DNA from 3 places in the Nesterenkonia sp. CL21 genome. Region 2 is predicted to be linked to each of the others. Evidence: riboswitches for the same ligand, from Rfam matches in the RefSeq annotation. Region 2 holds a riboswitch; each other region holds the start of a gene.
The links. Region 2 has a riboswitch for S-adenosylmethionine ahead of Q7C18_RS09290 (ABC transporter ATP-binding protein). Riboswitches for the same ligand answer to the same signal wherever they lie in the genome.
Positions count from the first base shown of each region.

Region 1: it holds a riboswitch for S-adenosylmethionine, as region 2 does, so the genes downstream of both, Q7C18_RS12825 (nitrite/sulfite reductase) here and Q7C18_RS09290 (ABC transporter ATP-binding protein) in region 2, are expected to answer to the same signal.
Region 3: it holds a riboswitch for S-adenosylmethionine, as region 2 does, so the genes downstream of both, Q7C18_RS10425 (methylenetetrahydrofolate reductase) here and Q7C18_RS09290 (ABC transporter ATP-binding protein) in region 2, are expected to answer to the same signal.

Region 1 covers NZ_JAUTWR010000009.1:47,595-56,955, reverse strand. The annotation lists gene Q7C18_RS12830 (phosphoadenylyl-sulfate reductase) at 1-487, opposite strand, end outside; gene Q7C18_RS12825 (nitrite/sulfite reductase) at 484-2,208, opposite strand; SAM riboswitch class I at 2,212-2,298, opposite strand; gene Q7C18_RS12820 (ABC transporter substrate-binding protein) at 2,462-3,424, opposite strand; gene Q7C18_RS12815 (ABC transporter permease) at 3,438-4,100, opposite strand; gene Q7C18_RS12810 (ABC transporter permease subunit) at 4,097-4,750, opposite strand; gene Q7C18_RS12805 (ATP-binding cassette domain-containing protein) at 4,750-5,607, opposite strand; gene Q7C18_RS12800 (site-specific DNA-methyltransferase) at 5,604-6,515, opposite strand; gene Q7C18_RS12795 (DEAD/DEAH box helicase) at 6,544-8,166, opposite strand; gene Q7C18_RS12790 (DUF3107 domain-containing protein) at 8,175-8,408, opposite strand; gene Q7C18_RS12785 (TetR/AcrR family transcriptional regulator) at 8,453-9,109, opposite strand; gene Q7C18_RS12780 (PHP domain-containing protein) at 9,213-9,361, opposite strand, start outside.
Region 2 covers NZ_JAUTWR010000005.1:25,854-35,214, reverse strand. The annotation lists gene Q7C18_RS09310 (MetQ/NlpA family ABC transporter substrate-binding protein) at 1-956, opposite strand, end outside; gene Q7C18_RS09315 (MetQ/NlpA family ABC transporter substrate-binding protein) at 1-3, opposite strand, end outside; gene Q7C18_RS09305 (methionine ABC transporter permease) at 1,048-1,710, opposite strand; gene Q7C18_RS09300 (ATP-binding cassette domain-containing protein) at 1,710-2,663, opposite strand; SAM riboswitch class I at 2,671-2,782, opposite strand; SAM riboswitch class I at 2,996-3,112, shown strand; gene Q7C18_RS09295 (flavin reductase family protein) at 3,123-3,740, shown strand; SAM riboswitch class I at 3,855-3,975, shown strand; gene Q7C18_RS09290 (ABC transporter ATP-binding protein) at 4,103-4,858, shown strand; gene Q7C18_RS09285 (aliphatic sulfonate ABC transporter substrate-binding protein) at 5,049-6,158, shown strand; gene Q7C18_RS09280 (ABC transporter permease) at 6,158-7,069, shown strand; gene acs (acetate--CoA ligase) at 7,060-9,135, shown strand; gene Q7C18_RS09270 (O-acetylhomoserine aminocarboxypropyltransferase/cysteine synthase family protein) at 9,231-9,361, shown strand, end outside.
Region 3 covers NZ_JAUTWR010000006.1:58,061-67,421, reverse strand. The annotation lists gene Q7C18_RS10440 (hypothetical protein) at 1-90, shown strand, start outside; gene Q7C18_RS10435 (DUF4097 family beta strand repeat-containing protein) at 166-645, shown strand; gene metE (5-methyltetrahydropteroyltriglutamate--homocysteine S-methyltransferase) at 761-3,196, opposite strand; gene Q7C18_RS10425 (methylenetetrahydrofolate reductase) at 3,380-4,384, opposite strand; SAM riboswitch class IV at 4,447-4,586, opposite strand; gene Q7C18_RS10420 (thermonuclease family protein) at 4,772-5,488, shown strand; gene Q7C18_RS10415 (LytR C-terminal domain-containing protein) at 5,524-6,054, shown strand; gene Q7C18_RS10410 (hypothetical protein) at 6,149-6,526, opposite strand; gene Q7C18_RS10405 (hypothetical protein) at 6,629-7,567, opposite strand; gene Q7C18_RS10400 (SDR family NAD(P)-dependent oxidoreductase) at 7,695-8,480, opposite strand; gene aceA (isocitrate lyase) at 8,820-9,361, shown strand, end outside.

The sequences.
Region 1 (9,361 bases), on a different contig from region 2:
TGACCAGCGGCGTGTCCACGCGGGTGGGCGCCTCATCCCGGCGCACTCCGGTGAACCAGAGCTTGTAGCCGCTCAGCGCCTCCCCGAGAGGCTCCATCTTGCGCATCCGGCAGCAGGCGGCCGGGTCCCTGCCGAACAGGTCCTTGCCGTACTCGGCGTCCTGCTCCGCCACGGTCAGCTTCGGAGTGACGTCGACGACGGTGACGTCGAGACGACGGGCGACCTCATCTCGGGCGGCCAGCGTCTCGGTGAAGTGATAGCCGGTCTCCAGGAACAGCACGTCCACACCGGGCAGCTGCTCCGCGACCAGCGCCGGCAGGACGGCATCGGCCATGGAGCAGGCGACGGCGACGTCGGCGGTGTCCACATGCCGTGCCGCCCAGCCGATCACCTCCTCGGCGGGGGCGTCCCAGCCGAGCTCCTCGGCGCCGGCGGCGGCCAGGGCGCGCAGCTCCTGGGTGAGGGCGATGTCGGTCGCGGCGCTCATACCAGCTCGACCTCTCTCTTCTGCAGCTCGGAATCGTCCACCCGGTGGCTCCACTGGGCGAAGGTCTCTCCCGTCTGTCGGCCGTCCAGGTACCGGCGGACCAGCAGCTCCACGTAGTCCACGAGCTCCTCCGCCGTGACCTTCAGCCCTCGCACAGTCCGGCCGAGACCGGCCTCATCGCGGTCCACGAAGGTGAGCCCGCCGCCCAGGTGGACCTGGAAGCCGGGGGTCTTCTCCCCGTCGGCGTCGGGCAGCAGCTGCCCCTTCAGCCCGATGTCCGCGGTCTGGATGCGGGCGCAGGAGTTGGGGCAGCCGTTGATGTGCAGGGTGAGCCGCTCCGGCATCTGCTCGGCGACGTCGGCCAGCCGCTCCTCCAAGGCATCGATGGTCCGGGCCGCCGTGGTCTTGGTCTCCACGATGGCCAGCTTGCAGAATTCGATGCCGGTGCACGCGATGGTGGAGCGCCGGAAGACGCTGGGCCGGGGATCCAGCCCCAGCTCGGCCAAGGCGGCACAGACCGTCTCGACGTCGTCTTCGGCGATGTCGAGGACCACGAGCTTCTGGTGCGGCGTGGTGCGCAGACGGTGGGAGCCGTGACGCTCCAGCAGGTCCGCCAGCTCGATCAGCAGCGTCCCGGAGACCCGACCCACGGTGGGGGTGACGCCGATGTAGCACCGGCCGTCCTTCTGCCGGTGCACGCCGACGTGGTCCCCGGGAGTGTCCGGGGCGGACGGGGCCGGCCCGTCGGTGAGCGTACGGCCCAGGTACTCGTCCTCGATGACCTGGCGGAACCTCTCCGGCCCCCATTCGGCCAGCAGGAACTTCAGCCGGGCCTTGTTGCGCAGGCGACGGAACCCGTAGTCGCGGAAGGTCTGGGTGACGGCATGCCAGACCTCGGCGGCCTCCTCCTGGCGGACGAAGACTCCCAGTCGCTCGGCCAGCCGGGCGTTGGTGGAGAGCCCGCCGCCGACCCACAGGTCGTAGCCGGGGCCATGCTCCGGGTGCACGACGCCCACCAGGGCGAAGTCGTTGATCTCGTGGACCACGTCCTGGCTGGGGTGTCCGGTGATCGCCGACTTGTACTTCCGCGGCAGGTTCGCGAGCTCGGGATCGCCGATGTAGAGCCGAGCGATCTCCTGGATGACAGGGGTGGGGTCGATGATCTCATCGGCGGCGATGCCGGCCACCGGGGAGCCCAGGATCACTCGGGGGGTGTCTCCGCAGGCCTCGGTGGTGCCCAGGCCGACCGCTTCGAGGCGGCGCCAGATCTCCGGGACGTCCTCCACGGCCACCCAGTGCAGCTGGATGTTCTGCCGGTCGGTCACATCGGCGGTGTCCCGGGCGAAGTCTCGGGAGATCTCCCCGATGACACGCAGCTGCTCGGTGGTGAGGGCGCCGCCGTCGATGCGGACCCGCAGCATGAAGAACTTGTCGTCCACCTCTTCGGGCGGCAGCGAGTTGTGGGCCCCGGCCGGCACGCCGGGGCGACGCTGGGTGTAGAGGCCCCACCAGCGAAAGCGGCCGCGGAGGTCGTCCGGGTCGATCGAGTCGAAGCCCTGCTTCGAGTAGATCGTCTCGATGCGCTCCCGGACGTTCAGCCCGTTGTCGGCCTGCTTGAACTCTTCATTGTGGTTCAGCGGCTCGGTGCCGTCGACCTTCCACTGCCCGTTCGGGCGCTTCTTCGGCCGGCGGGCGGACACGGCGGACACGTCAGTGCTCATGCTCCTCCATCGCTCCTGGCGTTAGCACCCGGCTCTCCCGGGTTGCTGCGGCGTCGTCGAGCCAGATCTCTCAGCCGCTCTGGATGGTTGCTGGTGTGAGCACCACGCTACTGGACGCCAGACGGAAAACGAAGATTCCACGTCATATGTCGTCATCTATGTTCATGTGTTCATATGAGTTGCGCGACGGGGTGAGACCTCCCGCAGACACGCGCCATCGACTCCCCGGCGAGGCCGGGCCCTGCTCCGCGGCTCAGGCCTCGTCGAGGCCCTTCTCCGCCAGCCAGTCGGCGGCGACGTCGGCGGCCGACGCCTGGTCGTCCACACTGACGGCGTTGAGCCCGTTGAGCTCCTCCTGCGTCAGTTCGGCCGTGACCTCCTCGATGAGCGCCGCGGCGTCGTCCCCCACAGAGTCGGAGACCAGCGGGAGGATGTTCTGCGGCAGCACCAGATCCTCCGGGTCCTCCAGCATGACGAGGCCGTTCTCCTCGATGGCTGGATCGGCGGAATAGATGTCGGCCACCTGAACGTCCCCGTCGAGCAGCGCCTGCACGGTCAGCGGCCCACCGGAGTCCTCCACCGGGACCAGGGTGACCTCCACCCCGTAGACCTCCTGCAGACCCTCAGGGCCGTAGGGACGAGTCTCAAACTCCGAGTTCGCCGCGATCCGCAGATCCTCATCCACGTTCGCAAGGTCACCGACGCTGCGCAGCTGATGCTCCTGTGCGAACTCCGCGGTCACCACGAAGCTGTCCTGATCGGTGGCCTCCGCCGGCTCCAGGGCGCTGATCCCCTCCGGGAGGCTCTGCTCCAGTCCGGCGAGGATCTCCTCCAGGTCGGAGGCCTCAGCCTCCGCGTCCACGTACTGCAGCAGGTTCCCGGCATATTCGGGGAACACGTCGATGTCCCCGGCCTCCAGCTCCGGCATGTAGACCTCGCGCTGGCCGATGTCGAACTGCCGGTCCACCTCGTGGCCGCCCGCCTCGAGCCGCTGGGCGTAGAGCTCCGCGATGATGGTGTTCGAGTAGTACTGCTGGGAGCCGACCACCAGCGCGCCGCCCTCGGCGCCGGCGTCGTCGTCTCCCCCGTCAGCCAAGGGATCCTCGGCCCCGCAGGCGCTGAGAGCCAGCGCGGCGAGTCCCAGCAGGGCGGCGGAGACGAGGGCAGGACGGCCGAGACGGCCGGGGGCGGGGCTCGAGCAGGACACGGGGACCATCCTCTCCTGGAGCTCAGTGGATCCCGGGGATCCTCCTGAGAATCCGTAGGGCTGCGATGAACAGGGCGTCGACGAGGATCGCCACGGCGATGACCACGAAGGACGCTCCCAGCATCATGGCATAGTCATGGTTGCGCAGGCCCAGGAACAGCGGCCGCCCCAGTCCCCCGGCCCCCACGTAGGCGGCCAGGGTGGCGGTGGCGATGACCTGCAGGGTTGCCAGACGCACCCCGCCCAGGATCAGCCGCAGCCCCAGCGGCACCTCCACGGTCACCAGCACCTGCCACGGGCTGAGCCCCTGGGCGCGCGCGGCGTCGACCACGCGGCGGTCCACCGCCTCCACCCCCGAATAGGCGCCGGCGATGATCGAGGGCACCGCCAGGACCACGAAGGCGATCATCGGGGCCTTCAGCCCGATCCCCACCGCGAGGCCGGCCAAGGTGATGATCCCCAGGGTCGGCAGAGCACGGGCGGCCCCGGTGGAGAGCACGGCCAGCGCCCGGCCCCGCCCGGTGTGGCCGATGACCAGCCCGGCAGGAAGGGCGATCGCCGTGGACAGCACCAGCGCCAGCAGGGTGTACCAGAGGTGCTCGGCCGTGCGGACTCCGAGACCGCCCGGACCCGCCCAGGACTCGGCGCTGAGGACCCACTGCAGCGCCTCCATCAGATGGGTCATGAGCCGGCCCGCCTCGCCTGGGTACGCTGCCAGGGCATCGCCAGCCGGCCCAGGCCCACCAGCAGCAGGTCCACGACGACGGCGAGCAGCACGGTCATGATGATGCCGGCGGCGATGGACGGCACGATGCCACGCTGGAACCCGTCGGTGAACAGGGAGCCGAGGCTCGCCACACCCAGGACCGCGGAGACGCTGACCAGACTGATGGTGCTCACGGAGACCACCCGCAGCCCCGCCAGCAGCGCAGGCCCGGCCAGAGGCAGCTCCACTGTGAGGAAGGCGCCCCAGCGGGACTGCCCGACCGCGACCGCGGCCAGCCGGACGTCCTGGGAGACCGCGCCGAAGGCATCCGCGGCGGAACGGACCATCAGCGCCAGACCGAACAGCGTGAGCGCGACGATCACATTGAGAGCGTCCCGCACCCCGGTCCCGATGAGGATCGGCAGGACGATGAACAGCGGCAGCGACGGAATCGCATAGAGCAGACCCACCGAGCCCAGGAGAGGCTCACGCAGGCGTCCGAGCCGATCGGCGACACGCCCCAGCGGAAGGGCCAGCAGGAACGCCGCCGCGACGGCGGGAAGGCTGAGCAGCAGATGGTCGACCGTCAGGCTCAGGATGCGCGGCAGGTTCGCCAGGGCCCAGTCCATCAGCAACCTTCTGGCGACGGGGCCGCAGGCTCCGTGCCGTCCTCTCCCTCGATCAGCCCGACCGGTCTCCCGGTGTCGTCGACGACCGTCCAGCCGCCGCCGACCCGCGGGGAGGCATGCAGCCGCCGCCGTCCGTCCTGCAGCCCCAGGAATCGGGAGACGAAGGCGTCGGCGGGCTCCTCCACCAGCTCCCGGGGCGTGCCGATCTGGGCCACCTCCCCGCCGCTGCGCAGCACGACGATCTGATCCCCCAGGGCGAGTGCCTCGTCGATGTCATGGGTGACGAAGATGATGGTCTTGCGCAGCTGAACCTGCAGGCGACCCAACTGGGACTGCAGCTCCACCCGGATCAGCGGGTCCACCGCGCCGAAGGGCTCGTCCATGAGCAGGATGTTGGGGTCGTCGGCCAGGGCGCGCGCCACGCCGACCCGCTGCTGCTGCCCTCCGGAGAGCTGGGCCGGGTATCGACGTGCCAGCTCGGGGGCCAGGTCCACCAACTCCATCAGGTCACGAGCCCGCTCCTGCGCGGCACCCCGGGAGACACCATTGAGACGCGGAACGGTGGCGATGTTGTCCACCACCCGGCGGTGCGGCATGAGCCCGGAGTGCTGCATGACATAGCCGATGCTGCGCCTCAGCTGCACCGGCGGTCGCGAGGACACCGTCTCCCCATCGATGCGGACCTCACCTGAGGTCGGCTCCACCATCCGATTGACCATTCGCAGCAGGGTGGTCTTGCCGCATCCGGAGGACCCCAGCAGCACCGTGGTGGTGTGGGAGGGGACCGTCAGGCTGAAGTCCCGGACCGCCGTCGTGCCGTCCGGGTAGGTCTTGGTGACATGGTCGAACTCGATCATGACGCAGCACCCTCACGCTGGCCCTCGATGTCAGCCGACGCAGCAGACGGAGGATCCGCCCGGTGGACCTCGGCGTGGTCGCCCAGACGCCGGGCCATGACGTCGACCGCCTGCGGTGAGGAGTCGATGCAGACGAACCGGCGGCCGGTCTCCGCAGCGGCGGCCCCCAGCGTGCCCGAGCCCGCAAAGAAGTCCAGCACCCAGTCGCCCGGTCGGGAGGAGGCCTGCACCATGCGGCGTACGAGCCCCACGGGCTTCTGCGTGGGATAGCCGGTCTTCTCCCGACCCGTGGGCGAGACGATGGTGTGCCACCAGACGTCGGTGGGCAGCTTGCCCCGGGCGGCCTTCTCCGGGGTCACCAGGCCCGGAGCCATGTACGGTTCGCGATCGACCTCGGCGGAGTCGAAGTGGTAGCGCTGAGGATCCTTGACATAGACCAGGATCGTCTCGTGCTTGGTCGGCCAGCGCTTCTTCGTCCGGGCACCATAGTCATAGGCCCAGACGATCTCATTGAGGAAGCAGTCGCGGCCGAAGATCGCATCGCACATGACCTTCGCGTAGTGCACCTCGCGATAGTCCAGGTGCAGGTACAGGGTCCCGGTGTCATCCAGCAGACGCCAGGCTTCGAGCAGTCGAGGCTCCAGAAAGTCCCAGTAGTCCGGGAAGGAGTCGTCGTAGGCGGCCAGCAGCTCACGGAAGGTGTCGTAGCTGCGACCGGCGAACCCCACCCGTCCGCCGCCGTCGTGCCGCCGGACGGAGGTCGTGCGGACCGACCGCTGGGCCCGCCCCGTGTTGAAGGGCGGGTCCAGGTAGATCATCGCGAAGGCCCCGTCGGGGAGCCGCCGCAGGTGCTCGAGGTTCTCGCCCTCGAGCACGAGCGACGGACCGTCCACGGCGAAGGTCGTCATCTCCAGGTCCGCACCGGCCCGCGGGAGCTCAGTCCGCGGAGCCTGCCGTCGAGCCGGAGCCCGACCCGGAGCGGCGGCGACGACGACGGCGACGCTGGCCGCCCGAGCCGCCCTCCGACGAAGCGGCACCGCCGGAGCTCTGCTGGCTCTCCTGGCGCTGCTGGTCCTGCCCGCCCGCGGAGTCCGATCGGCGACGCGACCGGGACCGACCGCCCCGAGAGCCGCCCTCGCCCCGCGAACCGCCCTCGCCCCGAGAGCCGGAGCGGGAGCCGCGACCCTCGCGGGAGCCACCCCGCTCCTTCTTCGCCGAGGGACCTCCGAGGTCCTCGAGACGCTCGTCGCCCAGGCCCGTCTTCGATCGCTTGTGCCGCGGCAGCCGCCCCTTGGTCCCCTTCGGGATGTCGAGGTCGGTGAACAGGTGCGGCGAGGAGGAGTAGGTCTCCACCGGCTCGTCGATGCCGAGGTCCAGCGCGCGGTTGATCAGCTTCCAGCGCGGGACGTCCTCCCAGTCCACGAAGGTCACCGCGGTGCCCTTCTGCCCGGCGCGGCCGGTCCGACCGATCCGGTGGAGGTAGGTCTTCTCGTCGTCGGGAGCGTTGAGGTTGATGACATGGGTGACGTCGGTGACGTCGATGCCGCGGGCGGCGACATCGGTGGCGACGAGCACGTCGATCTTCTCGTTGCGGAACGCCCGCAGCGCCTGCTCCCGCGCACCCTGGCCCAGGTCCCCGTGGATGGCGCCGGCTGCGAAGCCGCGGGCGATGAGCTCGGTGGAGAGCTTGTCGGCCTGCCGCTTGGTGCGGGTGAAGATGATCGTGCGTCCTCGGCCCTCGGCCTGCAGGATGCGGGCCACGACCTCGTCCTTGTCCAGGTGGTGGGCCCGGTAGACGACCTGACGGATGTCCTTCTTGGTGACCCCCTCGTCGGCGGGGTCGGCGGCGCTGATGTGCGTCGGCTTGGTCATGTAGCGCCGCGCCATGGCGACGACCGGACCCGGCATGGTCGCCGAGAACAGCATCGTCTGGCGCACGGCCGGCAGCGCGCCGAGGATCGTCTCCACGTCGGGCAGGAAGCCCAGGTCGAGCATCTCGTCGGCCTCGTCCAGGACCACGATGTTGACGCTCTTCAGCTTCAGGTGGCGCTGCCGGTGCAGGTCGATGAGCCGCCCGGGGGTGCCGACGACGATCTCGACGCCGCGCTGCAGCTCCTCGATCTGCGGCTCATAGGCCCGTCCGCCGTAGATGGTGGCGACCCGCACGCCGCGCTTGGCGCCGGCGACCTTGATGTCTTCGGCCACCTGGACGGCGAGCTCACGGGTGGGGGCGACCACCAGCGCCTGCGGGGCGCCCGGGGAGGGCATCTCGTCGAAGCCGGGGTCGTGGGGCGCAGTCACGCGCTGGATTGCGGGTATGCCGAAGCCGAGGGTCTTGCCCGTTCCGGTCTTGGCCTGCCCGATGATGTCATAGCCGCCCAGGGCGATCGGCAGCGTCTCCGCCTGGATGGGGAACGGTGTGATGATCCCCTTCTCAGCGAGCGCCTCGACGATCTCGGGGCGGACGTTGAAGTCGGCGAAGGTCACCGTGGGCTCGGCGGTCTCGCCGCCGTCGACCTGCACGGTGCCTTCGGCCGATTCAGCTGTCTGTTCAGTCATAGATTCTTTCATTCGGCGACTGCGGCGAAGCCGACAGTCTGCTTGGTGTCGGAGCCGATCTCCACATACCCGATGCTGGCGACCGGCACCACGATCTTCTTCTCACGGCGGTCGGTGAGGGTCAGCAGCGGCTTGGCGTTCTCCACCGCGTCAGCCACCGTCTTCTCGACGTCCTCCGCTGAGGCGTCGGTCTCGATGACGATCTCGCGGGAGACGTTCTGGACTCCGATACGAACTTCCATGCCACTCCTTCGGCTCGGCGCGATCTGTGCCGCTCCGATACTACCTACTGTGCCGGCGTGCCGGCGTCGGGCTCCTTGGGGAAGCCCGAGATTCCGCGCCAAGCCAAACGGGACGTCAGCTGCGAGGAGACGTCCAGGTCCGGACGCTCCGAGAGCCGGCTCCAGTGACGGGCCGCCGAGGTGATCATGCCGATGAGCCCGTGCCCCAGCAGGGTGGCCTCCGCCATGGGCTGGCCCGTGTCGTCCGCGATGACCTCCGCGATGGCGGCGGCCACATTGTCATGGAAGCGTTCCATGCGGGTCTCGACGGCCTCATCGTTGTCCATCCCGGAGGTGAACAGCAGCCGATAGGCCTCGTCCTCCCGCGAGATGAACTCGTAGAAGGCCGTCATGGTGGCCGAGACGCGCTCCTTGTTGTCCTCGGTGGACCCCAGCGCCTCCGTGATCATCCGCTCCAGCTGCGCCAGGTGCGTGTCCAGCAGGTCCAGGAAGAGCTCGTGCTTGCCCGGGAAGTGCTGATAGAGCACCGGCTTGGAGACCTGGGCGACGTCGGCGATGTCATCCATCGACGCCGCGTGGTACCCCTTGGCCACGAAGACCTGCAGCGCACAGTCCAGCAGCTGGCGTCGACGCTGCTCGCGCGGCATCCGCTTGGCGCGCTGCGGAGTGCTCGGCTCGGAGGTGGTCGCGTCCTGTGTCATGGACACCCAGTGTACGGAACCGCGCCCTCCCCGCGTGACACCTGTGCCCGTCGACGCGGACGCGCCGCCCGCCCGGCGACGGCGCCGAGCTGAGGGCCGGGACTCACACGCCGGGAAGGCGTCCGTACGCCGGAGAGCCGGTGGCCAGGTCCAGCAGTTCCGCGACCGTGTCCAGGTCGGTGGTGTTCTCTCCGATGAGGTTCGGTTTTCCCGCGCCGTGATAGTCCGAGGAGCCGGTGGTCAGCAGGTCGT
Region 2 (9,361 bases):
CATGCGGTGAAGTCCTCCCAGATCGGCTCGACGGTGTCGAGCGTGAACTCGTCGGTGAAGTCGATGGCGCCGTCGAGGTAGTCCTCGAACCACTGCTGGACCTCCTCGGACTGGAAGGCCTCCTGCAGGGCGGCGGCCTTCTCGGTGTCCTGGAAGCCGGGCGCCCCGGCGACCACGCAGGTGAAGGGGATGCGGACGTCGTCGTCGTCCTCCAGGATCAGCGCGGTCTCCGCGACGTCGTGGCCCGCCTCGGCGACCAGCCGCGCGAAGGCGAAGCCGGCGTCGACGTCCGGCAGGGTCTGTGCGGCGGACTGCTGGTCGATCTCGATGAACTCGAAGTCCTTCGGGTTGTCGATGATGTCCCGCTGCGAGAGCTCGGTGACCTCCTTGGACTCGTCGATCTCCAGGACCCCGGCGTCGGCGAGCAGCTTGATCCCGCGGCCGTTGTTCGCGGTGTCGACCGCCAGGGCGATCTGGGCGCGGTCGGGGAGGTCCTCGATGCTGTCATGCTGCAGCGAGAAGATGCCGCTGGGCGCGTAGTAGACGGAGAACGCGGGCTCCACATCGGTGCCGTTGTCCTGGTTGAACTGCCGCAGGTAGGCGATGTGCTGGAAGAAGTTGGCGTCGTACTCCCCCTGGGCCACCACCTGGTTGGGCTGGATGATGTCGGTGACGTAGGTGGTCTCCAGCTCCCAGCCGTCCTCGGCGAGGATGTCCTTGACGATCTCGGTGGGGTCCTGGAAGGGCGCCGACTCGGTGACGATCATGCTGATCGTGCGGTCGTCGTCGCCCACGGCGTCGGCCAGCCCGCAGGAGGTCAGGGTGAAGGTCCCCACTGCGGCGAGTCCGCCGAGCAGCAGGCCGCGGCGCCCGAGCGGGGAGGAGGCGAGCGAACCGGTGGCCCCGGTCAGCCCGAGCGCGCCGGAGACGCCGGAGGATGTCAGTGTTCTGGGCATGTCACAAGCTTTCGTTGTCAGGGTGCAGCGACCTGCACGCCGGGATGGAGGAGTGCGCACGGAGCGCAGGGGCGGCCGAACCGGCCGGTGGTCAGATGCGCTTGTCGGTGAGCCGCGCGAGGCGGGTGCCACTGAACTGCACGAGCGTCACCAGGGCGATCATCAGCACGATGGCGACCATCATCACCGCGGTCTCATAGCGGTAGTACCCGTACCGGATGGCGAAGTCGCCGATTCCGCCGCCGCCGACCAGTCCGACCATGGCCGAATAGGAGATGAAGCTGACGGTGGTGATCGTGATGGACCCGATGATCGCCGGCTTGGCGTCCACCAGCAGCACATTGCGGATGATCTGTCCGCGAGTGGCCCCCATGGCACGGGAGGCCTCCACCGCCCCGGACCCCAGCTGGGTGATGTTCTGCTCCACCAGCCGGGCGAAGTAGGGAATGGCGTTGACCGTGAGTGGGACGATCGCAGCCGCCGTGCCGACCGTGGTGCCGACGACCAGCCGGGTGAACGGAATGATCGCGATCAGCAGGATGAGGAACGGGAAGGAGCGGACCATATTGACGATCCCGCTGACCAGCGCATGGGCGCGGGGCAGCGGAGCGATTCCGCCCGGGGCATGGATGAACAGCCAGATGCCCAGCGGAGTGCCGAACAGCACCGCCAGCGGGATGGCCACCGCAATCATGGCGAAGGTCTCCAGCATGGCCTGGACGAGTTCGGGCTGCAGTTCGAGGATGCGTTCCATCAGCGACGACCTCCCTCGAACGGCACGGCGGCGAGCAGCTCAGAGGCCGCGAGCCTCCGGGGGCCACGGGGCGGGTCCTGGGGCGCCGGCGGCTCTGCGGACTCTGCCGACTCTGCGGACTCTGCGGACTCTGCGGCGCGACCCTGGTCCCCGCTCGGCGTCGGCGCCTGCGTCCGGGCGCCGCCGTCACGGTCCACACTGATGCCGTCGCTGACCAGGTACCGGCCGATGGAGGTGTGCGGAGCGAAGCCCTCGCGCTGCAGCTCCCGGGCGGGGAACTGCTCCACCACGCGGCCGGACTCCATGACGGCGACGTGATCGGCCAGGGCCTTGATGACCTCCATCTCGTGGGTCACGATGACCACGGTGATGCCGAGCTCGCGGTTCACGTCGGCGAGATACTGCAGCACCGTCGCCGTGGTGAAGGGGTCCAGGGCGGAGGTCGGCTCGTCACACAGCAGCACCTCCGGCCGAGTGGCCAGGGCGCGAGCGATGGCCACCCGCTGCTTCTGCCCGCCGGAGAGCTGGGCCGGGTACACCTTGGCCTTGTCGGTGATGTCCACGATCTCCAGCGCCTCGGCGGCGCGACGCCGGCGGACGCGACGGTCCTTCTCGCCGGCGAACTTCAGGGACAGCTCCACGTTCTGGGCGACGGTCAGATTGTTCACCAGGTTGAACCCCTGGAAGATCATGCCGATCTGGTGCCGGGCGCGACGCAGAGCCTCGTCGTCGAGGGCGGTCAGCTCCACCCCGCCCACATGCACCTCACCCGAGGTGGGGCGCTCAAGCAGGTTGATGTTGCGCAGCAGCGTGGACTTCCCGGCGCCGGAGAAGCCGATGATCCCCTGGATGCTCCCGCGGGGGATCTCCAAGGAGACGTCATCGACGGCGTGGATGGGCTCCTTGCCCCGGGCAGCGGGGAAGGACGTGGACACATGGCGCAGTGAGATCATCGGGCATTCTCCATCGTCTCTGGCGTTAGCACCGTTCCCCGGGCCGCACTGGGCACGGCTGCTCCGGGTGGTTGCTGCGACGTCGTCGAGCCAGATCTCTCAGTCGCTCTGGATGGGTTCGTTGGGGTCAACCATACGCGCAGCAGATGAACAATCGTCAAGTCAGCGGATTGAGTTCATGTCACGAGGCGTAAGAATGTACAGCCCCCTCGGACTGAGGGAGCCACACTCTGGACGCATCCTGCGCGCCCGCTGGACGGAATATGTCGCCGCGTCTCATCCTGCGAACGGTTCTTTGATCACATCTCTCTGCGGCCGTACGCTGGACACACAGACCATCCCGAGCGGCCGAGAGATCTGGCTCGTCGACGCCGCAGCAACCTTCGGATGCGATCCGCCCCCTCCGGCGGGTCCTTCAGAAAAGGTGCTACCGCCAGGACCGATGGGAGTTGATCCGCCATGAGCACCGCACTGGCCGCCGCCGAGCGCCCCACGACCACCGTGGAGGAGACCGTGCCGCACGCGCCCGCTGACACCGGAGCCCGCCCCGCCGTGGGCCGCGCCGCCACCCGGCTGGCCGACGTCGATCCGCTGGAGCTGCGCCGGACCTTCGGCCACTTCCCGCAGGGGGTGGTGGTCGTCGCCGCCGAGGTGGACGGCCGCCCGGAAGGGCTCGTGGCCTCCACCTTCACCATCGGCGTCTCGCTCGAGCCACCGCTGGCCACGGTGGCGGTGCAGCACAGCTCCACCACCTGGCCGAAGCTGGCCGGGGCGGACACCGAGCTGGGAGTGTCACTGATCGGGCACGGCCAGTCGGAGCTGTGCCGGAAGATCGCCTCCAAGGACCGGGAGAGCCGATTCACCGGCCTGAGGACAAGCATCGGCACAGGTGGGTCGATCACCCTGGAGGGTGCGCCCGTCACCTTCACCACCCGCATCTACGACCAGGTCCGGGCCGGCGACCATGACATCGTCGTGCTCGAGCTGCTGGACCTGGCGGTCGAGGACTCCGCCGAGGCGCTGGTGTTCCACCAGAGCGAGTTCAAGAGCCTCGGCCCGCTGTCTCCCGAAGCCTGAGGGCATCCCCCTGCATCCGGGGGCACCGTCGTCGGGCCCACGCCACCCCACATGTCTCACACTGTGACATCACCTTTGCCCGGCCCACGCTGATCCGCGTAGGGTTGAGCACGTACACCATCCCGAGCGGCTGAGAGATCTGGCTCTGTGACGCCGCAGCAACCTTCGGATGCGTCGATCGGCCTCTCTGTGCCCGTCGCATCAGAAAAGGTGCTACCGCCAGGATCGATGGGAGTGAATTTCCTATGGGTTCGTCTGCACCCGCACTCGTGACGCACGAGTCTGACCAGCACCTCTCCGAGCATTCCGGCGGCGTCGCTCTGCTGGACCGTCCCGCCCCCGCAGGGGCCGCCACGCATTCGATGGACGTGCAGCTGCGCGGTGTGGGGCGCGCCTTCGACGGACGCACCGTCCTGCACGACGTCGACCTGCACATCTCCCCCGGCGAGGTGGTCGCCATCCTGGGCGCCTCCGGCTGCGGGAAGTCCACGCTGCTGCGCGCCGTCGGCGGTCTCGACGCCGGATGCTCCGGTGAGGTCATCATCGACGGCACCCCGGTGCGCACCTATGACGAACGGACCGCCGTCGGCTTCCAGGAGCCTCGGCTGCTGCCCTGGCGCTCGGTGCACCGCAACGTCTCCCTCGGGCTGCCGCGGCACGTGTCCGCGGCGGAGGGCCGTCGGCGAGTGGATGAGCTGCTCGAACTGGTCGGCCTGGCCGAGCGCGCCCAGCTTCGCCCCCGGGAGATCTCCGGCGGCATGGCGCAGCGCGCCTCGCTGGCCCGGGCCTTGGCCCGCCGCCCCGGCGTGCTCCTGCTGGACGAGCCCTTCGGCGCCCTGGACGCCCTGACCCGGCTGAAGATGCAGGACCTCCTCCTGGACGTCCATGCGCAGACCGGCACCACGGTGCTGCTGGTGACCCACGACGTCGACGAGGCCCTGCAGCTGGCCGACCGAATCCTGCTGCTCGGCTCCGACCCGGTGGACCCCGCCCGCGAGGGCGCCACCGTCTCCCGACTGCTCACCGTTCCGGGCAGCCGGCCGCGTGACCGTGCCTCCGCCGAGCTGGCCGCCCTGCGCGGCGAGCTCCTGGCCGGCCTCGGCGTCGACGCGCACTAGCCCACCCGCCCCGGCCGGACCGCACGTTCCGCTCAGGTCTGACAGTTCAGGACTGACAGCTCAGGACTGACAGCTCAGGACTGACAGGCCGCGCGGCCCGGGCGCTCCCGGCCTCCGCTCGGCGCGGCCGGGCGGAGCCCGAGCTCGACCGGGGCGGCTCCCACCCACGCACGAAAGGTCCCTTCACGACATGCCCAGTCAGACCGACACCTCCTTCTCCCCTGCCCGCTTCCCGCGGCCGCGGTTCCGACGCGCCGCCTCCGCGACGATCGCCGGCGCGGCCGTCGCTCTGCTGGCGACCGGATGCGTGGAGGGCGAGGGATCCGGCGGCACCGCCGAGGGCGAACTGGACACGCTCACCCTCGACTTCGCCACCTACAACCCGCTCAGCCTGGTGATCATGGAGCACGGCTGGCTCGAAGAGGAGCTCTCCGAGGCCGGCACCGAGGTGGAATGGATCCAGTCCCACGGCTCCAACGACGCCAATGAGAAGCTGCGTGCCGAGGCCATCGACGTCGGGTCCACGGCCGGCTCCGCCGCCCTGCTGGCGCGCGCCAACGGCGCCCCGCAGCAGATCATCCTCATCGAGAACCAGCCGGAGTGGGCCGCCCTGGTCACCTCGCCGGACTCGGGGATCACCGACGTCGGCGACCTCGAGGGCGTCTCCGTGGCCGCCACGCTGGGCACCGACCCGTACTTCTTCCTGGTGCAGTCCCTGCACGAGGCCGGCCTGGAGGTGGGCGATGTGGAGGTGCAGAACCTGCAGCACGCGGACGGCCGCAGCGCGCTGGCCAACGGCGACGTCGACGCCTGGGCCGGACTGGACCCGATCATGGCGGGAGCCGAGGCCGACGGCGAGACGCTGTTCTACCGGAACGTGGACTTCAACACCTACAGCGTGATCAACGCGACCGAGTCGTTCATCGAGGACCACCCCGACGTCGCCCAGACCGTCGTGGACGTCTATGAGCAGGCCCGCGAATGGGCTCAGGAGAACCCCGAGGAGACGGCCGAGATCCTGGCCGAGCACAGCAACATCGACCTGGAGGTCGCCGAGACGGTGATCCGGGAGCGGTCGAACTTCGACGTCGACCCGGTCCCCGGCGCCGCCCAGCGTGAGGTGCTGCAGGAGGTCGGTCCGATCTTCCTCGACACCGGCGACGTCTCCAGCCAGGACAGCATCGACGAGGCGCTCGAGACGCTGTTCCACCCGGAGTTCGCGGAGAACCGGCAGGCCACCGACGCCGAGGGCTCTGAGGACGAGGCCACGATCGTCGAGGACGACGAGGATGATCAGTGATGAGCCAGACGCTGCCTGACGGCGCTCGGACCCGGGACGAGGAGGGCCGCCACCAGAGCGCGGAGCCGGCACGGGTGCTGGGCGACCGTGACTCAGCCGCACCCCGGCCGGTGCCCGGCCCGGACAGTCCGGACGCTGGAGTGCCTGCTCGGGTCCGTCGCATCCCCGGCGGTCGGGTCCTCATCGGAGCGATCGTGCCGCTGGTCCTGCTGGCCCTCTGGTACGGCGTCACCGCGGCCGGCGTCTTCTCCCCGGTGCAGCTGCCGACTCCGCAGTCGGTGCTGGCCGCCGGGGTGGAGCTGTTCGAGCGCGGGGAGCTCTACCAGCACATCGCCATCTCCGTGCAGCGGGTGCTGCTGGGCTTCGCCGTGGGCGCGGGCCTGGGCCTGGCGCTGGGCTCGGTGCTGGGCCTGTCGAAGATCGCCGACTCCCTGCTGCACCCCACCATCGGGGCCTTCCGGGCCGTGCCGTCCCTGGCGTGGGTGCCGCTGCTCATCCTGTGGATGGGCATCTATGAGGACTCCAAGGTCACGCTCATCGCCATCGGTGCGTTCTTCCCCGTCTTCACCGCCGTGCACTCCGCGCTGCGGCACGTGGATCCACAGCTGGTGGAGGCCGGCCGCGCGTTCGGGTACCACGGGCTGCGCCTGCTGGTCACCGTGCAGCTGCCCGCCGTGGTGCCCAGCGTGTTCTCCGGGCTGCGCCTCGCGCTCGCCCAGGCCTGGCTGTTCCTGGTGGCCGCGGAGCTGATCGCCTCCTCCATGGGGCTGGGCTTCCTGCTGACCGACTCCCAGAACAACGGGCGCACCGACCGTCTGTTGCTGGCCATCATCCTGCTGGCGATCCTGGGCAAGATCACCGACGCGCTGCTGGGCGTCGTGGAGAGGAAGGCGCTGAAGACATGGGCGTGACGCCGGCGTCAGACATCGATCGGGCGACTCTGCAGCACCCGCTGACCGCGGACGTCCACTCCTGGGCGGACCCGGTCACCGAACAGGAGCGCCTGGCCTTCTGGGACCAGGCGGCGTCCCTGCTGGACTGGGAGACCCCCTGGCACACCACCCACCGGTGGACAGATCCGGACCCGCGCACCCGCCGCGGCCCGGACATCCGCTGGTTCGACGGCGGCACGCTCAACGCCGGAGTCAACTGCGTGGACCGCCATGTGGCCGCCGGGCGCGGTGACGTCGTCGCCCTCCATTTCGAAGGCGAGCCCGGGGACCGGCAGGACGTCACCTACGCGCAGCTGCAGGACAAGGTCAATCAGGCAGCCAACGCCCTGACCGCCCTGGGGGTGGGCCGTGGGGACCGGGTGGTGATCTACCTGCCGGTGCTGGTGGAGACGGTGGCGATCACCCTGGCCTGCGCCCGCATCGGGGCGGTGCACTCGCTGGTCTTCGGCGGATTCTCCGCCGAGGCGCTGCGCTTCCGCGTGGAGGACACCGGGGCGGCGCTGCTGGTCACCACCGACGGCCAGTTCCGCCGAGGGCAGGCTGTGCCGGTGAAGGAGAACGCCGACGCCGCCGTGGAGGGCCTCTCCGTGGCCGAGGGCGGCAGCCTGCGCCATGTGCTGGTCATCCGCCGCACCGGCTCGGAGATCCCCTGGACCGCCGAGGACCTCGCCGGGGACGGTCTGGGCCGAGACGTCTGGTGGCATGACGTCGTGGAGTCCGCCTCGACCGAGCACATCGCGGAAGCCTTCGACGCCGAGCAGGACCTGTTCATCATGTACACCTCCGGCACCACCGGCAAGCCCAAGGGGCTGGTGCACACCACCGGCGGGTATCTCACCGGGGCGCTGTTCACCTATCTGCGGCTCTTCGCCCACCCGGATCCATCCCGCCGAACGCAGGACGTCCACTGGTGCACCGCGGACCTGGCCTGGGTCACCGCCCACACCTATGAAATCTATGGGCCGCTCGCCGCCGGCGCCACGCAGGTGATCTACGAGGGCACGCCGAACACCCCGCATCCCGGGCGACACTTCGAGATCATCCAGCGCCACGGCGTGACCACCTACTACACGGCCCCCACCCTGGTGCGGTCCCTGATGGGCTGGTTCCCCGACGGCGTCCCTGACCACTACGACCTCTCCTCCCTGCGCCTGCTGGGCACCGTGGGCGAGGCGGTCAACCCGGAGGCCTGGACCTGGCTGCGCAGCCAGCTCGGCCGGGACACCCGCGACGACCACGGCGCCCCGGCGATCCCCATGGTGGACACCTGGTGGCAGTCCGAATCCGGCTCCACCGTGCTGACCCCGCGCCCGGAGGACACCGGCCTGAAGCCCGGCTGCGCCACCCGCGCCATGCCGGGAGTGGCGGTGGACGTCGTCGACGACGCCGGCGCACCGGTCCCGGCCGAGGCGCAGGGCAGCATCGTGCTCACCCACACCGGGCCCTCCATGGCCCGCACCGTCTGGGGCGACCCGGAGCGGTACTACACCTCCTATTGGCAGAAGTACGCGGACCAGGGCTGGTTCCTGGCCGGGGACGGCGCCAAACGCGACGCCGACGGCGACCTGTGGATCCTGGGGCGGATCGACGACGTCATCAACATCTCCGGGCACCGGCTCTCCACCATCGAGATCGAGTCGGCGCTGGTCTCCCACCCGGACGTGGTGGAGGCCGGGGTGTGTCCCGTGCCGGACGCCACCACCGGGCACGCCGCCGTCGCGTTCACCGTGCTGACCGCCGCGGCCCGCGAGCGGCTGAACGGGGCGCTCACGGCCGGCGACAGCGAGGCGGAGGCGCGGCTGCTGGCCGAGCTGCGGTCCCACGTCGGCTCCGTGATCGGCCCGGTGGCCAAGCCGCGCACCGTCATCCCGGTGCCGGAGGTGCCCAAGACCCGTTCCGGGAAGATCATGCGCCGGCTGCTCACCCAGCTGCACGAGGACGACACCCTCGGCGACACCACGAGCCTGCAGAACGAACACTGCGTGCCGCAGATCGCTCAGATCTGCCGAGAACGCGTCGGCTGAGCCCGCCGCGCGCCGAGACCACCCGGCCCGTGCAGACCACCACCCAGACCGCACAGACCACCACCCAGACCCCCGCCACCGACTCAGGAGCATCCATGAGTGATCGACAGTTCGGATTCCGCACCAGAGCCCTGCATGCCGGGGCCGTGCCGGATGCCGTCTACGGCACCCGCGCGGTGCCGATCCACCAGTCCACGTCCTTCGTGTTCAAGGACACCGACGACGC
Region 3 (9,361 bases), on a different contig from region 2:
ACAGAGAACCTCTACCGGGTGCCCGGAGACCCTTTCACCGAGGTCACCCAGCTCGACGGCGCCACCGCGGTGACGACACGCTGCGGATAGGACTGCGGGACACTGGCCGATCAGGAACTCCTGCTGCCCCGTGGGTCGAACCTCCACGTCGCTTCTGCCGACGGCATGTACTACAGCGTCCAGCACCTGGCCGGGGACCTGGACCTGTGGCTCGCCGGAGGGGACCTCGCCGACGTCGTCGTCGATGGGGAGCCGAAGCCTGTGCTGGGCGAGGTCATGCTGCGCGGTGTCCAGGGCGACGTCGACGTCCGAACGTTCCGCGCCGACGTCTCGGGAAGCTCCCTCAGCGGAGAGGAGATCTCCGTGCGTGCCGGGGAGGGGGAGGTGGATCTGACCCACACCGCACTGCCGGCGTCCCTGGAGGTCCGTACCGGTCGCGGGGACATCAGCATCACCCTGCCGGCCCAGGAGGATCCGCGGCGGTGCACGGTGGAGACCGAGGCGTCAGGGGAGGTCGACGTCGACCTCGGAGAGGGCGCAGCCGACCGGGAGGATGACGCCGAGGTGTCCTGCCGGATCGCCCTGCACACCGGAGACGGCGACATCACCGTCACCAGCGCGCCGCCGCCGTGGGAGCGGGACTGACCACGGCTCGGAGCCCCGGAGCCTGCGCACGACGACGGCGGGCCGGTGTCCGCAGAGCCGAGCTCCGCGGACACCGGCCCGCCGCCGTCGTGATCCTGACCTCACCGCCGGAGCGTCACACCCCGGCCGGGACCCGGGCCAGCTCGGCGCGCACCACCGCGGTGGCGTTGACCAGATGGCGCAGCGAGGCCTCCGTCTCCTCCCAGCCGCGGGTCTTCAGGCCGCAGTCCGGGTTGGACCACACGATCTGCGGGTCCAGCACCTCGGCGGCCAGCCGCAGCCGTTCGATGAGCTCGTCCACCCCGGGCACCCGCGGGGAGTGGATGTCCCACACGCCCGGGCCGATGCCGCGGGAGAAGCCGTGCTCCGCCAGGGCGGTGACCACCTCGAAGCCGGACCGGGAGGCCTCCAGGGTGGTGACGTCGGCGTCGAGGGCGTCGATCGCGTCGATGACGGTCTCGAACTCCGAATAGCACAGGTGGGTGTGCAGCTGGGTGTCCGGCTTCGCCGCGGAGGTCGCCAGGCGGAAGGACTCCACCGACCAGCGCAGATACTCGGGGCGGTGGGCCACCTGCAGCGGCAGCAGCTCCCGCAGCGCCGGCTCGTCCACCTGGATGATCCGGGTGCCGGCGGCCTGCAGATCCTCCACCTCGTCCCGCAGGGCCAGTGCGATCTGGTCGGCCGTGGCGGCCAGCGGCTGGTCGTCGCGCACGAAGGACCAGGCCAGGATCGTCACCGGGCCGGTCAGCATGCCCTTGACGGGCCGGCGGGTCAGCGAGGCGGCGTAGCGGGTCCACTCCACGGTGATCGGGGCGGGACGGTGCACATCGCCGAAGAGGATCGGCGGGCGCAGGCAGCGGGAGCCGTAGGACTGCACCCAGCCGTGGGTGGTGGTGATGAAGCCCTCCAGGTTCTCCGCGAAGTACTGGACCATGTCATTGCGCTCCGCCTCGCCGTGCACCAGCACATCCAGACCCAGGTCCTCCTGGCGGCGGATGCAGTCGGCGATCTGCCCGCGGATGGCCTCCTCGTACCCCTGCTGGTCCAGGGCCCCTCGCCGGTGGGCGGCGCGCACCCGACGGATCTCGGAGGTCTGTGGGAAGGAACCGATCGTGGTGGTCGGCAGCGGCGGCAGGTCCAGAGCCGCCTCCTGAGCGGCCCGGCGGTGCTCGGCGGCGGCCCGGCGGCGGTCCTCCGGCAGCACCTCGTCCAGACGACGGCGCACCGCCTCCACCCGCACCTGCGGGTGCCGTTCACGCAGCCTGCGGCGGGAGGCGTCATCCGCGCGCAGCCCCTCCAGGGCGTCCGGACCTGCAGTGAGATGACCGGCCAGCGCCAGCACCTCGCCGACCTTCTGGTCCGCGAAGGCGAGCCAGCCGGCCACCTGCGGGTCCAGCTGCGTCTCGCGGGCTGCGTCATGGGGGACGTGCAGCAGCGACGTGGAGCTGCTGACCGTCACCGGGCCCTCGTGGCGCTCCCGCAGCTGGTCCAGCAGCCCGGCCGCCCGGGCCACATCGGTACGCCACACGTTCAGCCCGCCGACGATGCCGGCGGCCACGGTCCGTCCGGCAAGCGGCGCCAGGCCCTCCTTCGCCGGCAGCGCGCCGCGCTCCAGGTCGAGGCCGACCGCCTCGACGCCGGCTGCGCCGAGGGCGGCCAGCGCGTCGTCGCCGGCGGTGCCGTAGCTCACCGGGACGAACAGCGCCGGACGCGCTGTGAGCCCGGCGAACGCGGTGTAGGCGGTGCGCAGGCCGGTGACGATCTGCTCCCGCGGGACGTCCCATCCGTCGGAGGCCAGTGCGGGCTCCTCCAGTTGCACCCAGGCGGCACCGGCGTCATGGAGGGCGCCGAGCAGGGCGGAGTAGGCGGCCACCAGCTCATCGAGCCGGTCGAACCGAGACTCCTGGGCGAGGGCGCCGTCGGTGCCGCCGGTGGGGCTCTCGGCGGAGCTGACGGCCTTGGCCAGCAGCAGGAAGCTCACCGGGCCCAGCAGGGTGGGGCGGGGGAGGGCCGCGCCGGCCGTCTCGGCGGCCAGGTCGCGGAAGGCACGGAAGCGCTCGACGACGGCGTCCGTCTGAGCGGAGAAGCCGACGTCGGGCTCGATCTCCGGCACGTAGTAGTGATAGTTGGTGTCGAACCACTTGGTCAGCTCCAGCGGCTCCACCGTGGAGGTGCCGCGGGCCAACGCAGAGACCAGGGCCAGGCCCTCGCCGGTGTCCGGGGAGGTGGCGGAGAAGCCCGCCTCACGGAAGCGCCGCGGCACCAGGCCGAGCAGCACGGAGGCGTCCAGGACCTGATCGATCACGGCGCCGTCGGCCGGGATCGCCGAGTCCGACTCCAGGCCCAGGCCTGCCAGACGGCCCAGGGTGCGGGCGCGGTGAGCGTGGATGGCCTCGCGCAGCGCAGCGACGTCGCCGCCGCGCCAGTGTGCCTCCAGCGCCTTCTTGATCGCCCGATTGGGTCCGATGCGCGGGTAGCCGAGCACGGTCGCCGGCAGGGCGGGAACCTGAGCGGGCGGCTGGTCCTCGGGGCGGGCAGGGGTGGTGGTCATGATGTCTCCTCTGTCAGATGTGTCAGATGTGTCTGGGGTCAGATGCAGGTGATGGACGGATCGCATGGGGTGCCCGGACTGTTCGTCCCGGGTGACGCGGCAGGGCGCACCAGGACAGCCGACCGCGATGCGGTCCGCAGGAATGAAGGGGCCCTGTGCGGCAGGGAGCGGTGCGCTCCGGGGTCAGGACAGCTCGGGCAGGACCCGCTGCTGACGTGCGGCGTCTCGGATCCTCAGGTGATCGAGGATCGCCAGGGCGGCCGGGTGCTGGTTGAAGGTGAACAGGTGGAGGCCGGGACATCCGAGCTCCAGCACCGCGTCGATCAGGTTCAGAGTGGCGGCCACCCCGCGGCGTCGTCGTTCGGCCGGGTCGGCGACGTCGAGGTAGTCGAGCAGGTGCTGCGGCACCGGAACTCCCGAGATCTCCTCCAGGCGTCGCAGCCGCTTGGGGCTGGTCAGCGGGGCCAGTCCGGCGACGACCGGCAGGTGGATGCCCTGGGATCGGGCGTCGTCCACCAGGCGGGCGTAGTCCTCGGGGTCGTAGAAGACCTGGGTGATGGCGTAGTCGGCGCCGGCCTCCTGCTTCTCCCACAGTGCGCACAGGTCCGCCTCGTGGTCCCGGTCCGTGCCGGAGGGCGGATAGGCGGCCACTGAGATGGACACCGGGCGGGCGCCGGGCCCCTCGGGCGGGTCGAGGCGCTCCTGCTCCACCTCCCGGACCAGACGCACCACCTCGGCGGCGCGGTTCAGGCCTGCAGGCTGGTGGATCCACTCCCGGGCACCGCCCGGTGGGTCCCCGCGCAGGGCGAGCACGTCCCGCACGCCGAGGTCCAGCAGCTGCTCCACCGAGCGGCGCACCTGGGCGCCGGTGCTGCCTGCGCCGATGAGATGCGCCATCACGGGGGCGGGAGTGCTCCGGAGCAGGTGCCGGATCACCTCCAGATTCGCTCCCTCGGGCTGGTTGTGGCCGTGGGTGACGGAGAAGTAGTCCGGGCCCGCCTCGGCCAGCAGTTCGATGCTGCGCCAGGGGTCACGGCCGTCGCGGGCAGGCCGCGGCGGGAAGACCTCGAAGGAGATCAGCGAGCGTCGTCGGGTGCGCTGCACCAGATACGAGGTGTGCGGCGCGTGGTCGTCAGATTCCAGGGCGTGCTGAGACAGAGTGCCGGCGGACGGCACGGATGGTGTCATGGAGGGTCCTCCGTGTGGGGCGTTCATCATCGTTCATGAGGCGCCACAGGGAGGCTTCCCCTGCGCCGTGCTTGCCGCTGAAGATAAATCCACCTCGGTGAATATGAGCTTCGCGGCCGGATCGTCATCTGGGGCACCCCGTCACGCGGGAAAGGGTTGCCGACCGGCCAAGCCAGAGCCTGTGTGACCGGTTCTCGTGATCCTTGTGTGGTCTTGACGTTAGCACGGGCCCGTGGTTCGGGGAAGACCCTCGACAAGGGATGACGTTATGTGAACATATTGAGGTGCCTCCTGCACAAACTGGCAGCCAGCGGAGCTCGACGGCCCTGTGGGGGTCCTCGGAGGCCTCCGGGCTCCCTGTCATGGCCTCCGGATACGCTGGTCCCCATGGTCGACCGGTATCTGAAGAATGCGATGCGCCGCAATGCCCGCAAGGCGGTGCGACGCTCCCTGCGCACGGCTTCCCGCGGAGGTTCGGGCGGAGTGTCTGGGGGAGTCTCCGGGGGAGTGTCCGGTGGAGTGTCTGGTGGTGGAGCGGCGGGACGCCGGCGCCGCCGAGGCGGCAGTCAGGGCCTGCTGTGGTGGTTGCTCGGGCTCGTGCTGGTGGTCCTCCTCGGTGCGCTGATCAGCTGGATCCAGAGCCCGGGAGAAGGTGCCGCGCCGTCGCCGTCGGAGGACGGCGAGGTCGCCACCCTCGTGCGCGTGGTCGACGGCGATACGCTCGTCGTGGAGCTGGACGGACAGGAGGAACGGGTGCGGCTGCTGAACATCGACACCCCGGAGTCGGTGCATCCCCATCAGCCGGTGGAATGCCTGGGGCCGGAGTCCTCGGCGCATATGGAGTCACTGGTCGCCCCGGGGGATCCCCTCGTCCTTGAGTTCGACCACGAGCGCACGGACCGCTATGACCGCCTGCTCGCCGGCGTCTGGGCCGATGACGTCCTGCTGAACGTCCAGATGGCCCGGGACGGATTCGGGGTTCCCGTGCACTACCCGCCCAACGACCGGTTCCTCAGTTCCGTGGAGGATGCCTGGTCCCAGGCGGAGGATGACGGCGTCGGGCTCTTCGCCGATGATCTCGACTGCGAACCGGCCCTGCCCTGACGCCCTCGGGGCGGGGCCCGAAATAGGATGGGGGCATGAGCAGCTCCCCGACGCCGGCGACCCGGCGGCAGAAGATCGCCGTCGCAACCAGCACCATCGGCGTCCTGGGAGGGATCACGGTCGGCAGCTGGCTGATGATCGACGGCACCATCGACATTGCGATCGTCGGCGGCGGCTCCATCCCCGCCGGGGAGGACTGTCCCAGCCGCATCCTGTCGCCGGTGGTCCCCGAGAGGGTGCCGGTTCAGGTCCTCAATGCCACCAATGAGCCGGGACTCGCCGGCGACGTCGCCGAGGATCTCACGGATCGCGACTTCCGGGTGGAGGCGGTGGACAACGACTATTTCGCCGACACCGGCTTCGAGGCCATCATCCGTGCCGGTGAGCGAGGGCTGCGGCAGGCCTACACGGTGCAGCACCACATCCCCGGAGCCCTGGTGGACGTCGACGACCGCGACGACTTCACCGTGGACGTGGTCCTGGGCTCCGAGTTCGCCGGCCTGCAGGATGTCGAGGAGATCGAGATGGAGCCCGGCCGGCTGGACTGCGCGGGCTCTGGACGCTGACTCCGCCTGTCGACCGCCGGAGACGACGATGGGCCGCCCCGAGTGACTCGGGGCGGCCCATAGTGTGGTCGCGCTCAGGCGGCGTGGGGGAGGCTCAGGCCTCGGCGGCCTCGGCGCCCTTCCAGCGGCGCGCGCGGATGAACGAGCGCACCCCGGTGATGATGTAGACGATCAGCAGGACGAAGGTGATGGAGCTGACGACGACGGCGGCGGGCCGCTCGGCCTCGCCGGCGAACAGCGCGCCCAGCTGCATCACGTTCATGGAGGTGCCGAAGACGCCGAGCAGCGCCACCACCAGGGCGATGTGGATGCCGACCTTCGCGTTCTTCAGGCCGATGAGGCCGCTGATGAGCAGCACGACACCGAGGATCGCGGGGATCAGCGCGGTCCAGCTGGCGAAGGACGTGGCGATGTAGGCGATGACGCCGAGCAGGATCAGAATCCCGCCCAGGCCGATGGTGATGCGGGGCATGGTGCTCCTTGGGGTCGAGGGGAACGGCTTCTTCTACAGAGTGTAGTAGAACTGAGGGGTCGGCGAGGAGGGGTGATGTGCCGGCTCCCGCCTCTCCGCCTGTCAGCGGACCTTCGTCCAGGTGCCGCAGGACTCCGAGCTGACCACCAGCTGCTCCTGGTCGCCGAGGGTGATCTGCAGCGGTTCACCGAACTCCGGGGCATCGCGGGGGATGAATCCGGAGTCCAGGATGTGGCCGTCCCCGCGCAGGTCCCGGAAGATGTCCCACCAGCAGAGCATCGTGTCCTCGTCCCAGTCCAGTTCATAGGTCCCGGGCTCCACGTGTTCACCGACGACGTGCATGCCGGTGCCGAACTGGGTCTCGGGCCTCTCCGGGACGGTGTCCTCCAGGGGCAGCCAGTCGCCGCAGTCCACCGAGTCGACCACCTCACCGTCCTCCAGGACGGCGATTCCGCGGTCATCGGCCCCCGTGCGCCGCACGGTGGTCTCACTGGCGTCGGCGTAGATCACGTAGAAGCACGTCGCATCCGTCGGGCCCGAGCCGGGGTCCTGGCGGTAGGCGCCGGGCGCGATGTCCTCCCCGACCACGAGCCCCTCGCCGTCCGAGAAGGCCTCGCCCCCGGCGGGGAGGAGGTCCTCATGGGCCGTCTTCTCCGGCCGTGCCTCCGCGCCGAGCAGGCCGACGGCCCGGCCCTCCCGGCTCGCACCCTGGTCGTCGGCTTCCTGGGGTGGTGTTCCCCGGTGGGGGTTGGCGGTCAGGATCAGTCCCCCGACCAGGAGGACCAGCAGCAGGCTCAGCCCCCCGATGACGGCAAGGCCCCAGCGGTACTCCTCGAGGAACCCGCGACTCGAGGACGTTTCCGCAGCCCCGACCCCGAGCTCGGCGTCGGACTCGAGCTCGGCGTCGGCGTCGGCGTCGGGAGCGGGCGACGCTGCGGCGTCAGGGCATGCAGGAGATGCGGCGGAGTCTGGGGATGCAGGAGAGTCGGCGGACTCGGGCGCATCAGACGGCATGGGCTCGTCCGGACGCGCTGTGCTCATCGATCGGTGGTCTCCATCCGCTGGGATGCGTGGTGTCGCGGACCCCATTCAACACCAGAGACGTGGCCCTCGCAGTCCGCCACGCACGCGCGTCAGCAGGTGAGACGGACCGCGGCGCTGACCTGTGTCATCGAGGCTCCAGGCGGACCGCGCCGTCGAGCCGGATGACCTCGCCGTTGAGCATGGGGTTCTCGATGATCTGCCGCACCAGCAGGGCATAGTCGGCCGGCCGGCCCAGTCGCGCCGGATGCGGCGTCTTCGAGGCCAGAGACTCGCGGGCGGCCTCGGGGAGCCCGGCCATCATCGGCGTCTCGAACAGGCCCGGGGCGATGGTCACGCTGCGGATCTGTGAGGAGGCGAGCTCGCGGGCGACCGGCAGCGTCATCGAGGCCACGGCGCCCTTCGATGCCGCGTAGGCGACCTGTCCGATCTGTCCCTCGAAGGCGGCCACGGAGGCGGTGCTGATGAGGACGCCCCGGTCCTCGCCGTCGAGCTCGTTCTCGCGCATCGCCGCCGCGGCCTGGGCCATCATGTTCACCGTCCCGCCCACATTGATGGACAGCACCTTCATGAATCCCTCCAGGGGAAGCGGTCCTCCGCGGCCCACCAGTCTGCCCGGGGTGGCGACGCCGGCGCAGTTGACCACCACGCGCAGCGGCCCGAGCTCCTGCGCCTCGGCCACGGCACGCAGGGCCGTCTCGGGGTCGGTGACGTCCCCGGGGCAGAAACGGGCGCGATGCCCGAGGCGTGCCACCGCCTCGGTGCGTGTGACGCCGTCGGGGCCGGTCTCGCCGTCGTCGGGAAGGTCCACCACGACGACACCGGCTCCGGCGTCGTGCAGCATCTGGGCCGTCTCGCGTCCGAGCCCGGAGGCCCCGCCCGTGACGATCGCGCTGGCCTGGGTCAGATCCATGGAAGAGTCCTCTCGCCGTCAGGTGTGGTCTGTGCCACCAGACTACGGCGGAGCGGGGGCAGGGCCCAGAGGGGCGCCGTACGGTCGATCTTCGCGTCGCTGAAGCGCGTTTGCTTCGGCTTCCGCCACCATCCCCGGTGATCCGGCGTGAGTTCCCGCACTTCTTGCAGGAATGCGAAGAACTGCAGATCTTTTCTCAGATTCCTGTGGTCAGGGGGTTCAAGAGGGCCGAAAACTGGAGATGTACCAACCACTCGGTACCAACCACTGGTCGACGATCCATTGGTCACCGATTCGAAGGAGAACACTGTGACTGCCACCGTCAACGCAAGCACTGACATCCGCGGAGACTTCGAGGAGCGCGTCGAGCGCATCCAGCAGGACTGGGACACCAACCCGCGGTGGAAGAACGTGCGGCGCGACTACGGCGCCGACGAGGTGGCCAAGCTGCAGGGGTCGGTGCAGGAGGAGCACACGCTGGCCAAGCGAGGCTCGCAGAAGCTCTGGGAGCAGCTCACCGCCGAGCACGCCGAGGGCACCTACACCAACTCCCTGGGTGCGCTCACCGGCAACATGGCCGTCCAGCAGGTCAAGGCCGGACTGCGCGCCATCTATCTCTCCGGCTGGCAGGTCGCCGGTGACGCCAACCTCTCCGGCAACACCTACCCCGACCAGTCGCTCTACCCGGCCAACTCGGTGCCCAACGTGGTGCGCCGCATCAACAGCGCCCTGCAGCGGGCCGACCAGATCGAGTACCTCGAGGGCATCCGCACCGTGGAGGACTGGATGGTGCCGATCATCGCGGACGCCGAGGCCGGCTTCGGCGGCCCGCTCAACGCCTACGAGCTGATGCGGTCGATGATCGCCTCCGGCGCCTCGGG